DNA from 3 places in the Rahnella inusitata genome. Region 1 is predicted to be linked to each of the others. Evidence: riboswitches for the same ligand, from Rfam matches in the RefSeq annotation. Region 1 holds a riboswitch; each other region holds the start of a gene.

The links. Region 1 has a riboswitch for thiamine pyrophosphate ahead of thiC (phosphomethylpyrimidine synthase ThiC). Riboswitches for the same ligand answer to the same signal wherever they lie in the genome.
Region 2: it holds a riboswitch for thiamine pyrophosphate, as region 1 does, so the genes downstream of both, thiB (thiamine ABC transporter substrate binding subunit) here and thiC (phosphomethylpyrimidine synthase ThiC) in region 1, are expected to answer to the same signal.
Region 3: it holds a riboswitch for thiamine pyrophosphate, as region 1 does, so the genes downstream of both, thiM (hydroxyethylthiazole kinase) here and thiC (phosphomethylpyrimidine synthase ThiC) in region 1, are expected to answer to the same signal.

What each region holds. Positions count from the first base shown of each region.
Region 1 is NZ_CP065024.1:62,596-67,839, forward strand. Features, by position in the region: gene nfi (deoxyribonuclease V) at 1-24, opposite strand, end outside; gene hemE (uroporphyrinogen decarboxylase) at 34-1,098, opposite strand; gene nudC (NAD(+) diphosphatase) at 1,170-1,955, opposite strand; gene rsd (sigma D regulator) at 2,062-2,577, shown strand; TPP riboswitch at 2,649-2,774, shown strand; gene thiC (phosphomethylpyrimidine synthase ThiC) at 2,909-4,870, shown strand; gene thiE (thiamine phosphate synthase) at 4,867-5,244, shown strand, end outside.
Region 2 is NZ_CP065024.1:4,341,983-4,347,226, forward strand. Features, by position in the region: gene I2123_RS20315 (MFS transporter) at 1-299, opposite strand, end outside; gene sgrT (glucose uptake inhibitor SgrT) at 478-678, opposite strand; gene sgrR (HTH-type transcriptional regulator SgrR) at 781-2,445, shown strand; TPP riboswitch at 2,486-2,614, shown strand; gene thiB (thiamine ABC transporter substrate binding subunit) at 2,658-3,641, shown strand; gene thiP (thiamine/thiamine pyrophosphate ABC transporter permease ThiP) at 3,617-5,227, shown strand; gene thiQ (thiamine ABC transporter ATP-binding protein ThiQ) at 5,211-5,244, shown strand, end outside.
Region 3 is NZ_CP065024.1:1,550,561-1,555,804, reverse strand. Features, by position in the region: gene I2123_RS07325 (hypothetical protein) at 5-853, shown strand; gene thiD (bifunctional hydroxymethylpyrimidine kinase/phosphomethylpyrimidine kinase) at 871-1,671, opposite strand; gene thiM (hydroxyethylthiazole kinase) at 1,668-2,477, opposite strand; TPP riboswitch at 2,512-2,613, opposite strand; gene I2123_RS07310 (carbon starvation CstA family protein) at 2,703-4,508, opposite strand; gene btsR (two-component system response regulator BtsR) at 4,637-5,244, opposite strand, start outside.

The DNA.
Region 1 (5,244 bases):
ACGTAACGCGCGCGTATCGATCATCTTTCAGTCTTACTCGTGATACTGGCGGGACAGGCTGTGCACCGCTTCCACGAAGGCACCGGCGTTTTCTGGCGGCACATCCTGATGAATGCCATGACCGAGATTAAACACGTGGCCGTTGCCTTTACCGAAGCCTGCCAAAATGGTTTCTACTTCCTGCTCAATACGCACCGGAGAGGCGTACAGCATGGAGGGATCCATATTGCCCTGAATCGCCACTTTATCGCCCACGCGACGACGCGCGTCAGCAATGTCAGTCGTCCAGTCAAGACCGAGTGCATCACAACCGGTCGCAGCCATCGCTTCCAGCCACTGCCCGCCACCTTTGGTGAACAGCGTGACCGGCACGCGACGTCCTTCGTTTTCACGGATCAGGCCATCGACGATTTTATGCATGTAGTTCAGGGAGAATTCGCGGTAATCGCGTGGCGTCAGCACGCCGCCCCAGGTGTCGAAAATCATCACGGACTGCGCGCCTGCTTTAATTTGGGCGTTGAGATACAAGATCACGCTGTCGGCGACTTTATCCAGCAACAGATGCATGGTTGCCGGTTCGGCATACATCATCTTTTTGATTTTGGTGAACGCTTTACTGCTGCCGCCTTCAACCATATACGTTGCCAGCGTCCACGGGCTCCCGGAGAAACCGATAAGCGGCACTTCACCTTTAAGGTTTTTACGGATGGTGCGAACCGCGTTCATCACGTAACCCAGTTCCATTTCCGGATCGGGAACTGGCAGCTTTTCGACGTCAGCACGGTTAGTCAGCGGAGAAGAAAAACGAGGGCCCTCACCGGCTTCGAAATACAACCCCAGCCCCATCGCATCCGGAATGGTCAGGATGTCAGAGAACAAAATCGCGGCATCCAGCGGATAACGGCGCAGTGGCTGCAGCGTCACTTCGCAGGCCAATTCAGCATTCTTGCACAGCGACATAAAATCACCGGCCACGGCGCGGGTTTCTTTGTATTCCGGCAAATAGCGGCCAGCCTGACGCATCATCCATACGGGTGTGATATCCACCGGCTGACGTAACAGGGCGCGCAGGTAGCGGTCGTTTTTCAACTCATTCATTCTGGTTCTTTCCTTCAATATTCGGGCGGCACGGCAATAATCTGACGGTATTCTATCACGCAACACTTGCGCTACACGTCGTCTTCATCGCTCGCCGCGCGGCAGAGCGCCACAGTGTCTTCGATAAGCCTGCGCGCAATGGTGCCCGGCGGCGGTAACATGGGCAGTGCGTCATAACGATACCAGCCCGCGTTCAGCAGCTCTTTAGGATCATGACGAATATCGCCGCTGTCATAGTCAGCCATAAAGGCCATCATCAGAGAATTCGGGAAAGGCCACGGCTGCGAACTGACGTAGCGCACATTTTTCACACGAACGTTGCTCTCTTCCATCACTTCACGTGCCACGGTCTCCTCAAGCGTTTCGCCTACTTCGACAAAACCGGCCAGCACGGTGTGAATACCGTTGCGGTGGCGGACATGCTGCGCCAGCAAAATTTCATCACCACGGCGGATAGCGACGATAATGCACGGCGCAATCTGCGGATAATAACGTTCACGGCAGTGTCCGCAGAGCGCAGCCCATTCAGTTTTACTGACTTGCATTTCATGGCCGCAATAACCACAAAACTTGTGAGAACGATAAAATTCAGCCAGTTGCACACCGCGACCGACCAGCTGAAATAATCCGCGATCTTTATCGAGTAACTGACGCGCCGAGACCATATGGTTGTGCATCGCCTGACGCACCAGCCAGACAGGTTCACCCTGCCACTCGCCAATCTGCCGCGCGGTTTTGCCGGTCAGAGAGAACTGCGTCGCGCTGCCAAACGGCAGTTCACCTTCAGGCAGCCACAGCTTGCCTTCGTGGCTGATAACCCACCAGCCGTTATGTTGCTCTGTGATCTGTAATTCCATAATTGTTGTTGCATAACCTCGTTGAGACTGACAATCTGAGACAGATATTTACATATTAGTAACCCTTCCAAAACGGATTACTTTTTTACCGCTCACGGAGTCAACCATGCTAAATCGTCTGGAAAGACTGACCCAACGCGTTGGTGGCAGTAATGAGTTAGTCGACCAATGGCTGCACGCGCGCAAAGAATTGCTGGTTTCATACTGCACACTGGTCGGCCTGAAACCCAATAAAGAAAAACATACTCCGCTGAATGAAAAAGCGTTGGATAACTTTTGCCACAACCTGGTGGACTACCTTTCTGCCGGCCATTTCCATCTTTATCAACGCATAATCGATGAAGTCGCCAGCGCAGACAGCTCAGTCAAATCTCAGGCGTCCAAAATATACCCCGCTCTGGAGCTCAATACTGAAGCTATCATGGCTTTCCATGACAGTTACACAGAAAATGATATTGATGATGACAATGCATTTGCCTTCCATTATGCATTATCCGATATAGGTGAAGCGTTGGATGCGCGTTTTCAGCTGGAAGATCAATTGATTATTCTGGCCTTTGATCCTGTTAATGGCGCGCCATTACCGCCCGCCAATGATGATCATCTGGCCAGACCGGCGTAACCGGTCTCAGGAATAAACCCTGCACAGGGTGTAGTTTTAGTTGTAGTTTTCAAAACGGCCTCCTATATTGAGGCTTCTTGTCGGAGTGCCTAGCGCATAATTTCCTCACGAAATTACGCCAGGCTGAGACCGTTAATTCGGGATCCGCGGAACCTGATCGGGTTAGTACCCGCGAAGGGAACAAGAGTAATGTTATGCGTTTAGCGCGATTTGGCATCAGCCTGAAAACGGCCGCCTGCGCTAAACCGCCCATTTTTACTCCTGCCGTAAACCTCCAGACAAGCAATTTTCCATCACGTTTTTTCTATTCGTAGAACACGAGGAATTTGCTATGTCGAGTACCCAAAAATCCGTTACCTCTGAAAAGAAACCCACCAACCGCCGCGAACAGCGCGCACAGGCTCAGTCATTTATCGACAGTCTGCAGGGCGAAGCATTTCCCAACTCCCGCCGAATCTATCTGCAAGGCGAGCGCACAGATATCCGCGTTCCCATGCGTGAAATCCAGCTCAGCCCGACACTGGTCGGCGGCGGCAAAGACACCCCGCAATATGAAGAAAACGAAGCGATTCCGGTGTATGAAACAGCCGGACCTTACGGTGACCCTGAAGCCTCTATTGACGTCCATGCCGGTCTGGCAAAATGCCGCGCCAGCTGGATAGCTGAACGGGCAGACACCGAAGAACTTCCGCAGGTCAGCTCCGGTTTTACCCAGCAACGTCTGGCCGACGAAGGTTTAGATCATTTGCGCTTCGAACTTCTGCCGCGCCCGCGTAAAGCGAAAGCGGGAAAAAACGTCACGCAACTGCACTACGCGCGCCAGGGGATAATTACGCCAGAAATGGAGTTCATCGCCATCCGCGAAAATATGGGACGCGAACGGATCCGGGGTGAAGTTCTGCGCCAGCAACATCCGGGTGAAAGTTTCGGCGCGCATCTGCCCGCCAATATCACGGCTGAATTCGTACGTCAGGAAGTCGCCGCCGGTCGCGCCATTATCCCGGCCAATATCAACCATCCGGAATCGGAGCCAATGATTATCGGGCGAAACTTTCTGGTGAAAGTGAACGCCAATATCGGCAATTCAGCGGTAACGTCGTCCATCGAAGAAGAAGTCGAGAAGCTGGTCTGGTCAACGCGCTGGGGGGCGGACACGGTGATGGATCTCTCCACCGGCCGCTATATCCACGAAACCCGCGAATGGATCCTGCGTAACAGCCCGGTGCCCATCGGCACGGTGCCAATTTATCAGGCGCTGGAGAAAGTAAACGGCGTCGCAGAAGATCTGAACTGGGAAATGTTCCGCGATACGCTGCTGGAACAGGCCGAGCAGGGCGTCGATTACTTCACTATTCACGCCGGTGTGTTGCTGCGCTATGTGCCGATGACCGCCAAACGTCTGACCGGTATCGTCTCTCGCGGCGGATCGATCATGGCCAAATGGTGTCTTTCGCATCATCGTGAAAGTTTCCTCTACGAGAATTTCCGCGAGATTTGTGAAATCTGCGCAGCTTACGATGTTTCACTCTCGCTGGGTGACGGCCTGCGGCCTGGCTCGATTCAGGACGCCAACGACGAAGCACAATTTGCAGAGCTGCACACGCTGGGCGAACTGACCAAAATCGCGTGGGAATATGATGTGCAGGTGATGATCGAAGGGCCGGGGCATGTGCCGATGCAGATGATCCGCCGCAACATGACCGAAGAACTCGAGCATTGCCACGAAGCGCCGTTTTACACGCTGGGGCCGCTGACCACCGACATTGCACCGGGTTATGACCATTTCACTTCAGGGATCGGAGCCGCCATGATCGGCTGGTTCGGCTGCGCCATGCTGTGTTACGTCACGCCGAAAGAGCATCTCGGCCTGCCGAACAAGGAAGACGTCAAACAGGGGCTAATCACCTATAAAATTGCGGCGCACGCGGCGGATTTAGCGAAAGGGCATCCCGGCGCGCAAATCCGCGACAACGCCATGTCGAAAGCGCGTTTCGAATTCCGCTGGGAAGACCAGTTCAATCTGGCACTCGATCCGGCCACTGCCCGCGCTTATCACGATGAGACCCTGCCGCAGGAATCCGGCAAAGTCGCACACTTCTGTTCAATGTGTGGACCAAAATTCTGCTCAATGAAAATCACTCAGGAAGTCCGCGATTACGCCGCCGCGCTGGAGGCCAAAGCCCAGCCGGTTGAAATCGTAGAATCCGGCATGGCTCAAATGTCTGCCGAATTCCGCTCGCGGGGCAGCGAGCTTTATCATCCGGCAGATCTGAGCACGGAGGTGGGGAAATGATAACGTCAGCGCAAAAATTTCAAGCAGTCCCCTTCCATCTCGGTTTATATCCGGTCGTCGATACCGTGGAATGGATTGCCCGTCTGCTGGAGGCGGGCGTTAAAACGCTGCAACTGCGCGTGAAGGATTTACCTGATGCTGAGGCCGAACCCGCCATTATTGAAGCTATTGCGCTGGGGCGAGACTATCAGGTGCGGTTGTTCATCAACGATTACTGGCGTCTGGCGGTAAAGCATCAGGCTTACGGTGTACATCTGGGTCAGGAAGATCTGGACACCGCCGACCTTAATGCCATTTATCAGGCTGGTTTACGGCTGGGTGTGTCGACGCATGACGATGCCGAGCTGGCACGCGCGGTAGCGGTCAATCCTTCT
Region 2 (5,244 bases), 430 kb from region 1:
ACCAGATAGTCGCGGCTGAACGCAAAGACCAGACTGTTACCGATGGCCATCAGGCAGCAAAAGATCAGCAGCTTGCGGCGGTCACCTTTGTTATCAGAACGGTTCGCCAGCAGGAAACTGATCGCAATCCCGGCGATGGCGTTGACGGTATAAAAGAAGCCGACCCACAGCGGGCGAACTTTCACTTCATTGGTCAGAAACAGACTGAGCGTCGGTGCCTGTAATGCGCCAGCAATACCACACAGCAAGGACACCACCAGAAAGGTGACATAAATGGCATTAATACGAGGTTTTGGCATGACGTCGTCCCTGAGAAATGAAAGTCTTACAAACAAGACCCCCAGTGTAGCTAAGTTTTAAAGGGTTTCGAGGGGTTCTGAAAAATGGATATAAAAAAACCAGTGAGTTACCCCACTGGCTGGTGAAATTACACCATTACTCAGAAAATCGAATTGGGTCGAGCCTGTTGTCTGACTATCAAATCCTTCGACGGTATTGTTCTTCGTCAAGCGACTCCATATCCCACTGTGTCAGCCCGGACAGAATATCCATCCGATAATCGACCGGCACCCAGGACAGCCAGTCAGCATGATTTTTTGCCGCGTTGCGTTTAATGGCAGCGCTGCTGATTGCGGAGAAATAACGCTGATAAAAACGGGCATTCAACGTGCGTTTCATGATGACCTCCGGGTATTCACAACAGGCTTTCGTTGAGAAACAGTATCGGAGTAATATGGGGAAAGATAAATTGATGAAGATCGCCCTTGGAGTTCCCCTTTTATGACCTCACCGCGTTTGCAGCAGCAGTTCATCCGGTTGTGGCAGTCCTGTCATGGCGAAGAAACCGAAACGACCTTGCAGGCGCTGTCCGAGATCCTGAACTGTTCACGGCGGCACATGCGTTCATTGCTCAACGCCATGCAGGAACTGGGCTGGGTGGCGTGGGATGCCGAAGCCGGGCGCGGCAAACGTTCCAGACTGACATTCCTGTATACCGGCCTGGCGCTACAGCAGCAGCGCGCCGAAGAGCTTGTTGAGCAGGATAAAGTCGATCAGCTGGTTCAACTGGTGGGCGATAAAACACAGGTGCGTCAGATGTTGCTATCGCAACTTGGACGCAGCTTCCGTCAGGGCAAACATATTCTGCGCGTGCTGTATTACCGCCCACTGTTTAACCTGTTGCCCGGCACCATGTTGCGTCGTTCTGAGACGCATATCGCCCGGCAAATCTTCAGCGGCCTGACGCGCATAAATGAGGAAAAAGGGGAAGTTGAAGCCGATTTAGCTCATCACTGGCAGGAAATCACACCGCTGCATTGGCGGTTTTATCTGCGTCCGGCGATCCATTTCCATCATGGCCGTGAACTCGAGATGGCGGATATCATCGCCACATTTACCCGCCTGCAACAGGCTCACCGGTTATTTAGCAATCTCTCGTCAGTTTCCTCACCCACACCCAATGTGATCGATATCCATCTGCTGACCCCCGACCGCTGGCTGCCGTGGCTGTTTGGCAATGTTCACGCCATGATCCTGCCGCAGGAGTGGCAGTCGCTGCCGGACTTTGCCCGGCATCCGGTCGGCACCGGTCCTTACGCCGTGGTGCGCAATCAGAAAACGCAGCTGCGTATCCGCGCGTTTGACGAGTATTTCGGTTTTCGCGCGCTGATAGATGAAGTGAATATCTGGGTGCTGCCGGAGCTGACCGAAGATCTGGTCCATTCCGGTGTCCAGTTACAGGCGGATGAATCAGGTAATAGCGAGCTGGAAAGCCGTCTGGAGGAAGGCTGCTATTTCTTGCTGTTCGATCAGCGTTCGCCGGTCGGCCAGCAGGATGAAATCCGCGAATGGCTCTGTGAACTGCTCAGCCCGATTGCATTACTTAACGCCGCAGAACCGATTTACCAGCGCTACTGGTCGCCAGCCTACGGCCTGTTGCCACGCTGGCATCATAAAGATTCGCAGGCGCGCCCGATAAAACCGCAAGGGCTGACGCACATTACGCTGACGTTTTACAGCGAGCATTCGGAGCATCACGCGATCTGCAACGCACTGCGCCCGCTGCTGGCAGCGGAAGGCATCGAGCTGATTATTCAGATTGTGGATTACGCCGTCTGGCATCGCGGCGAGGCGAAAAGCGACTTGTGGCTCGGCAGCGCCAACTTCACCCTGCCGCTGGAATTCTCTCTGTTCGCGACATTCTTCGAGCTGCCGTTGGCCGCGCACTGTTTCAGCAATGACATGAGCGAAGACGCCGCGTTATGGCAGGCGGGTAAATTCTCCATGGCCGAATGGAGCCAGAAACAGGTTGCCAGCCATCATATTCATCCGCTGTTCCATCACTGGTTAGTGTTGCAGGGCCAGCGCAGCATGCGCGGCGTACGCATGAACACTCTTGGGTGGTTTGACTTCAAATCCGCCTGGTTTGCGCCCCCCGACAGTTAATCGGACTATCGCATCGCGCCGTTAATCTCTAGAATGACATTCGTTCTCAACGGGGTGCCCAACTTGTTAAAGCAGCGATGTAAACGCCGCGAGCAAGTTTGGCTGAGATTTAGACCCGTCGAACCTGATCCGGTTGATACCGGCGGAGGGATTTGAGACTGCGCCTTGCTCACTCAAAATCCTTTGCCCCTTTATTTTTTTGGAGCGCAAAGTTGAAAAAATTATTGTCCTGCCTGCTGTTACTTTCTGCACCTGCATTTGCTGCAAAACCTGTCCTGACCGTATACACCTACGACTCTTTCTCTGCCGACTGGGGCCCTGGCCCTGCCATCAAAAAAGCCTTTGAAGCGCAATGCGGCTGCGAACTGAAATACGTCGCGCTGGAAGACGGCGTGTCTTTGCTCAACCGTCTGCGGATGGAAGGCAAAAACAGCAAAGCGGACGTCGTGCTTGGGCTGGATAACAACCTGTTGCAAGCTGCGGAGCAAACCGGGCTTTTCGCCAAAGCACCGAAAACCGACGCCAAACTGGCTGTCCCCGGCGGCTGGGATAACAGTACGTTCGTGCCTTACGACTACGGCTATTTCGCGTTCGTCTACGACAAAAACAAACTGAAGAATCCGCCGAAAAGTCTCGATGAACTGATCAACAGCGATCAGAACTGGAAAGTGATCTACGAAGATCCGCGCACCAGCACGCCGGGTCTGGGTCTGATGCTGTGGATGCAAAAAGTCTATGGCGATAAAGCGCCACAAGAATGGCAGAAGCTGGCGAAGAAAACCGTCACCGTCACCAAAGGCTGGAGCGAGGCCTACGGTTTGTTCCTCAAAGGCGAAAGCGATCTGGTGCTGAGTTACACCACCTCTCCGGCGTATCACATCATCGAAGAGAAGAAGGATAACTACGCGGCGGCCAATTTCACCGAAGGTCATTACATGCAGGTGGAAGTGGCAGGCCAGCTGGCGAACAGCAAGCAACCGAAGCTGGCTGAACAGTTTATGAAATTCGTCACTACCGACGGTTTCCAGAAAGTAATACCGACCGGTAACTGGATGTATCCGGTGATCGCCACACCGCTGCCCGATGCCTTTAATCAGCTGACGGTACCCGCGAAATCCCTGCAATACAGCGCACAGGACGTCGCCACTCACCGCACAGAATGGATCCAGGCATGGCAGAACGCAGTCAGCCGTTGATCCCGCGCTGGCTGTGGCCGGGCGCGGTGGCATCGCTGGCGATGCTGCTGGTTGCCGCGCTGGCGTTAGGCTCTCTGTGGCGTCACGCGCCGCAGATGAGCGGCGCCTCGCTGTGGCAGGATCCCTATCTCTGGCATGTGATCCGTTTTACTTTCTGGCAGGCGTTGCTTTCGGCGCTCTGCTCGGTGCTGCCCGCAATTTTGCTGGCGCGGGCGCTGTTCCGCCGCCGTTTTCCTGGCCGTCAGTTACTACTTCGTTTATGCGCCATGACGCTGGTGCTGCCGGTGCTGGTGGCCGTGTTTGGCATTCTCAGCGTCTACGGCAGACAAGGCTGGCTGGCGCAGCTGTGCGGCTGGCTCGGTATGGATTATCATTTTTCGCCCTATGGCTTACAGGGCATTTTGCTGGCGCACATCTTCTTCAATCTGCCGCTCGCCACCCGCCTGTTGTTGCAGGCGCTGGAGAATATCGCTGTAGAACAGCGCCAGCTTGCCGCGCAGCTGGGCATGAATGCGTGGCAGCAATTTCGTTTTGTCGAATGGCCTGCCCTGCGCCGTCAGATTTTCCCCGCCGCAGCCCTGATTTTCATGCTGTGTTTTGCCAGCTTCGCCACCGTGCTTTCTCTCGGCGGCGGCCCGCAGGCGACCACGATCGAACTGGCTATCTATCAGGCGCTCAGTTATGACTACGATTTAGGCCGCGCCGCCACGCTGGCGCTGATCCAGTTGTTCTGCTGTCTGGCGCTGGTGTTGCTGAGCCAAAAACTCAGTCAGGCGCTGCCGGTCGGACAAACGCACTCTCAGCGCTGGCGTAATCCCGATGATTCCCTGCCGCGCCGCCTCGCCGACGGCGTACTGATCGGCCTTGCCCTGCTGCTGATCCTGCCGCCATTGCTGGCAGTGATTTTTGATGGCGTGAATCGCGCCGCCGTCAGCGTTCTGCAACAGGCCGCGCTCTGGCAGGCATTGTGGACGTCAGTACGTATTGCACTGGGCAGCGGGTTGCTTTGTGTACTGCTCACCATGATGTTGCTGTGGAGCAGCCGCGAACTGCGTTTGCGCAAGTTTAGCGGCTGGGCGCAGGCGATGGATCTCAGCGGTATGTTGATCCTCGCGATGCCGGGCATCGTGCTGGCGACCGGGTTTTTCCTGTTGCTCGGTGATACAACCGGTTTACCACAATCGCCCTGGCCGCTGGTGATCCTCACCAATGCGCTGATGGCGGTGCCTTATGCGTTGAAAGTGTTGGATAACCCGATGCGTGACGTCGCGGAACGCTACAACCCGCTATGTCTTTCGCTGGATATGCACGGCTGGCATCGGCTGCGCCGGGTGGAACTGAGTGCGCTGAAACGCCCGATAGCTCAGGCGCTGGCGTTTGCCTGTGTGCTGTCACTGGGGGATTTCGGCGTGATCGCATTGTTCGGCAACGAGAATTTTCGCACGCTGCCATTTTATTTGTATCAGCAGATCGGTTCCTACCGCAGTCAGGACGGCGCGGTAACTGCGCTGTTATTACTGCTGCTGTGCTTCCTGTTATTCACCCTGATCGAGAAACTGCCGGGCCGCCATGCTGACGCTGAATAAACTGACTTATCTGTACG
Region 3 (5,244 bases), 1.5 Mb from region 1:
TCTTATGCCTGCTACTGCCTCCCTGAAGAAAAGCTTTTACAGTGCTGAAGAGTCACTGTCCCTCGCCCAGCTGGATGAAGAAAAAATCAGCCAGATCGCCCGCGATCTCGACGTGGCGGAAAGCGAGAAAGAACATTACCTCACCGGATGGATGGGCCAGAACAGCGTGGTGCTGGTGCGAAATTATCAGGACAAACGCGGTACCGCGAACGGCCTGGTAATGTCTCGCGGTAATCGTTACAAGCTGACCATTCAGGCCATTACTTTTCGTATCCCTAAAATCCTGCTGTGGGTCACCTTTCGCCGAACACCCCGCACCATGACGGTGGTCGCCTATAACAAGCTGGGCGAACAGGCCAGCGGTCTGCAACAGTTTATGCACGTGCAGGATCCCGAACTGAAAGAGCGGCTGGAAAATGACTGGCGCGAGCTGAATGATTATCTTGGTATGGCCTGCTGGCAGATGGACAATAACCGTCCAATGTGGCGACAGTTGCATGAAGAGATCACACCGCAGGCGCTGTGGTTGCTGGCAGATTCACCGTGGTTTAGCGGCAAAAAATTGCAAAATGATGGCGATCTGGAAGGTCTTTGGCTGAACGAGCAGTTTATTGGCCGCCGCAGCGGTGAGCATGCGGCGCTGGTGCTGTCATGGAAAGATGAAGAGAATCAGGACATCGCCAGCTATCTTTATGAAAGGATGTCAGCGAATAAAATCCGCGTGATGCTGCGCCCGCGTAAAGACGAAAAATTCTATCCGCTGAATCCGTTCGACGCCGTGCACTTACAACGGGCGCTGTCCATGTTTCATCAGACTCAACAGGCGCTGGCAGAAACTCAACGCAGCGCCTGATTGATGTCAATAACGCCCTACCACCAGCGGTGAAAATGATGCACCGGGCCGATGCCGTGGCCCACTTCAAGAGAGTCGGCGTGCATCAGCGCATGTTGCAGATATGTCTTGGCTTCGCGCACGGTATCCGCCCAGTTGTTGTGACGCGGGCGCAGTGCCGCCAGCGCCGCAGACAATGTGCAGCCGGTGCCGTGAGTATGGCGGGTATTGACACGCGGCGCGGTAAAACGCTCACGGGAACCGGCCATAAATAGCCAGTCAGGACTTTCTTCATCACTCAGATGACCGCCCTTCATCAACACCGCGCCACACCCCATCGCCAGCAAGGTTTCACCCTGCTCACGCATTTCCGCTTCGCTGGTCGCTATCGCACATTCCAGTAACGCTGCCGCTTCTGGCAGGTTTGGCGTGATGATCGAAACCTGCGGGATCAGCAACCGGCGTACTGCATCCACCGCTTCCGGCAGCAATAACGGATCGCCACTTTTCGCCAGCATGACGGTATCAAGCACCACAAACGGCGGCTGATAGTGCCGGAGCCGTTCCGCGACCGCTTCCACAATCTGGCTGTTTGCCAGCATACCGATTTTTGTGCTGTCGATGCGTACGTCGCTGAGCACAGAATCCAGCTGCGCCGCCACAAATTCCGGTTCGATATTATAAACCGACTGAACGCCGCGGGTGTTTTGCGCCACCAGCGCGGTGATCACGCTGGTGCCGTAAGCGCCGAGCGCCGAGAATGTTTTGAGATCAGCCTGGATCCCGGCACCGCCGCTCGGATCGGTGCCTGCAATGGTCAGCGCATTAATCCGCTTCATGGCTGCGTCTCCCCGTTTAACCACTCCCCGTTCATTACGTACAAATTATCGAGAAACTCTGGCGTAAAGCTGCCCGGCCCTTTGACGGTAGCGCAGGCACGTTCACCGGCGCAGGACATGACGCGACAGGCTGCCGCGACGTTATCGAGCCGGTCGCCCGGCAACGCAATGAAAGCGGCCACCACCGCCGACAGCGCACAGCCGGTGCCGACCACGCGGGTCATCATCGGATGGCCGCCCGGCACCGCCCAACAGCGATCGCCGTCGGTCACATAATCTGTCTCACCGGTGACCGCGACAATCGCGCCGGTTTCATGCGCCAGCTGCTGCGCGGCGGGCAAGGCAGAAAGAGAGTCATCACCGCTGTCGACGCCGCGACCGGACGCACTCAGACGGCTGAGCGCGCGGATTTCCGAGGCGTTGCCGCGAATGGCGGCGGGTTTGAGTTTGATGATGTCGAGACAGAATTCGGTGCGCCAGCCCAGTCCGCCAACGGCCACCGGATCCAGCACCCAGGGTTTTCCGGCCTGATTCACCGCCTGAATAGCCGCCAGCATGGCATCGGCGTGAGGATGCGTCAGCGTACCTACGTTGACCAGTAAGGCATCAGCAACGGCGCTAAACTGCGCCGCTTCGGCAGGATCAACCACCATCGCCGGAGACGCTCCCAGCGCTAGCAAAACATTGGCAGTAAAAGATTGCACCACGTCGTTGGTCAGGCAGTGGACCAGCGGTGATGAATGGCGGAGTTGTTGCAAAGAACCGGCGGCAATCGCACCGGGAAATACGGAAGGTCGGACGTTCATAAGTCTCCCAACCGGCTTTCAGGAAGGCGGCATCGGGAGAGATACCTGACTTCCCTACGCTGGCATAATCCAGATCAGGTAATACGGGTAAAATCTCAGCCTGTCTTTTGCAAGAGCGGCACCCCGAGTCAAGGAAGCATTATTGGTGTGGACGGCAGGAAGATCAATCAGCAATTGATACAAAAAAGCCCTGTCCATTGACAGGGCTGATGAGATAACCGTGATTTACACCGTCGCCGCCACATCTTCCACTACGCCTTCACTGCGTGCCTGCCACAGTTTTATCCAGCGCAGGATGGATGCCACCATAATTACCGCGCCGAGCGCGACCATGATGATAGAAATTGTGCCGTTGAACAGATTAAAACCTTTGGCCAGCGGATTGAAATAGACGTGAGCCACCATCCAGTACGCCGCGTAGTTCACGGTCACGTAGAGATACGCCAGCGGGATCAGGCAGGTCAGCATATAGCGGCGCTTATCCGCCAGACGCAGAATAATGGTCGCGCCGATCATCAGGCCGATTGAAGCCATCAGCTGGTTGGAGACGCCAAACAGCGCCCAGACTGAGTTAATATCGCCGGAGTTCAGCAAATATCCCCACAGCAGGCAGGCGACAATACTGCATGCCACCGCGCCCGGCCACCAGTCAGTGCGTTTCAGCGGCGCCCACAGGTCACCGAAGAAATCCTGCAACAGATAGCGCGCCACACGGGTGCCTGAATCGACCGCTGTCAGGATGAATACCGCCTCGAACATCACCACGAACTGGAAGAAGTAAGAGGACAAATGGCTGAACCACGGGATGCGCGTGAAGATATCTGCCATGCCCACCGCCAGCGTCACGGCACCGCCGGTGCGCCCGCTCAGATCTAAGCCAATTTCCTGGCTAAGCGACGGCAGATTCACCACCTGCATGCCAAGACCGGCAAACACTTCTGGCGCGGAGTTAATCGCAAAATAATCCGCCGGATGCAGCGCGGTGGCGGCAATCAACGCCATCACGCCGACCACGCACTCCGCTAACATCGCCCCAAAACCGACCGGCAAAATGTCACTCCATTTGTCTATTTGCTTGGGCGTGGTGCCGGAACCGATAAATGCGTGGAAACCTGATATCGCGCCACAGGCGATAGTGATTGAGATAAACGGCCAGACCGGACCGGCCAGCACCGGGCCGCCACCGTGGATAAACTGCGTGATCGCCGGGAACTGAATTTCCGGGTTGATGAACACCACGCCGACGATCAGCGCGCCGAACACACCGATTTTCATGAAGCTGGAGAGATAACCGCGCGGCGTCAGTAACATCCATACCGGCAGAGCGGTGGCGAAGAAAGCGTAGACCGGCAGGACCAGACTGACCGTCGAGGCGCGCAGGCTGAGCCATTCGCCAAACGCCGAGGCCTGGATGTACGGCCCGATCACCACGCAGGCCATAATCGCGATAATGCCTGCCCACGAAGCGGCTTTCATACTGCCGGTCAGACGCTCCCACAGGCCGACGCAAATCGCCACCGGGATGGTCATGAAGACGGCAAACGTGCCCCACGGGTTACGCTCAAGGGCATGTACTACCACCATCGACAACCCCGCCATGGTAATGGTGATGATAAATAGCATCGCCAGCCCGGTACACCAGCCAGCTACCGGCCCGAGTTCACGCTTAGCGACTTCCGACAGGGACTTACCCCGGTGTTTCATCGAGGCGAACAACACGACGGTATCGTGTACCGCGCCGCCGACCACGCAACCGATCAGCAGCCATAACATGCCGGGCAGATAACCGTACTGCGCCGCCAGCACCGGGCCGACCAGGGGCCCCGCCGCCGCAATTGCCGCAAAGTGGCTGCCAAAGTTCACCCATTTCTTCGTCGGGACATAGTCTTTCCCGTCTTCCAGTAAATGCGACGGCGTGACCTGAGCATCATCGGCTTTCAGCACTTTACGGACGAAAAACACGCCGTAAAATCGGTAGCAGATGGTCAGGATACACAGAGTCGCGATGACAAAAGTCAGTGCGTGTTGCATCTTGTTGTTCTCCGGATGAGGAATAATCCGGTGCAACGTAGCAAAGCCCTGTAGAAAGCGCGTCCGCTGTTTAGGTCAGCGGCGGCATAGCGATTTAAGCGGCAAAATGCAGGGATGAACGGCGTGCCTCAGAGCCCCAGTTGAGCTTTCAGGGCTTTCAGATAGCGACGGCTGACCGGTACGCGCACCTGGTTTTTCATCACCAACTCCGCCAGCCCGCTGTCGTCAAAACGAATTTCCCGCAGATGGCTTATGTTGATCAAAAACTGCCGGTGGCAACGCAGCAGCTGCGTCCGATTTTCCAGGGTGCGCAGTGTCAGTTCTGTAAAACATTCACTGCCATCGGCGCGGTTTACGAAGACGCCGCTGACGCGCGAACTGACAAAAATCACCTCGTCGAAGGAAAGCAGATAAATGCGGTTCTGGCCGCAGCAGGGGATCAGCGCCAGATCCGGTTCTCCGGCCATCAGCGCGGTGATATTTTGTTCCGGCAGATGCTTACGCAGACGACATAGGGTTTTCTCCAGCCGCGATGCCTGTACCGGCTTGAGCAGATAATCAAAAACGTTCTCTTCGAACGCCTGCAGGGCATATTCGTCATAGGCGGTGAGAAATACGATGTGCGGCATACGCTCAGCGTCGATCATCCCGACCAGCTCCAGCCCGCTGATGCGCGGCATATGGATATCGAGAAACACCACGTCGGGTTGCAGCCGGTTGATAGCTCCCAGCGCTT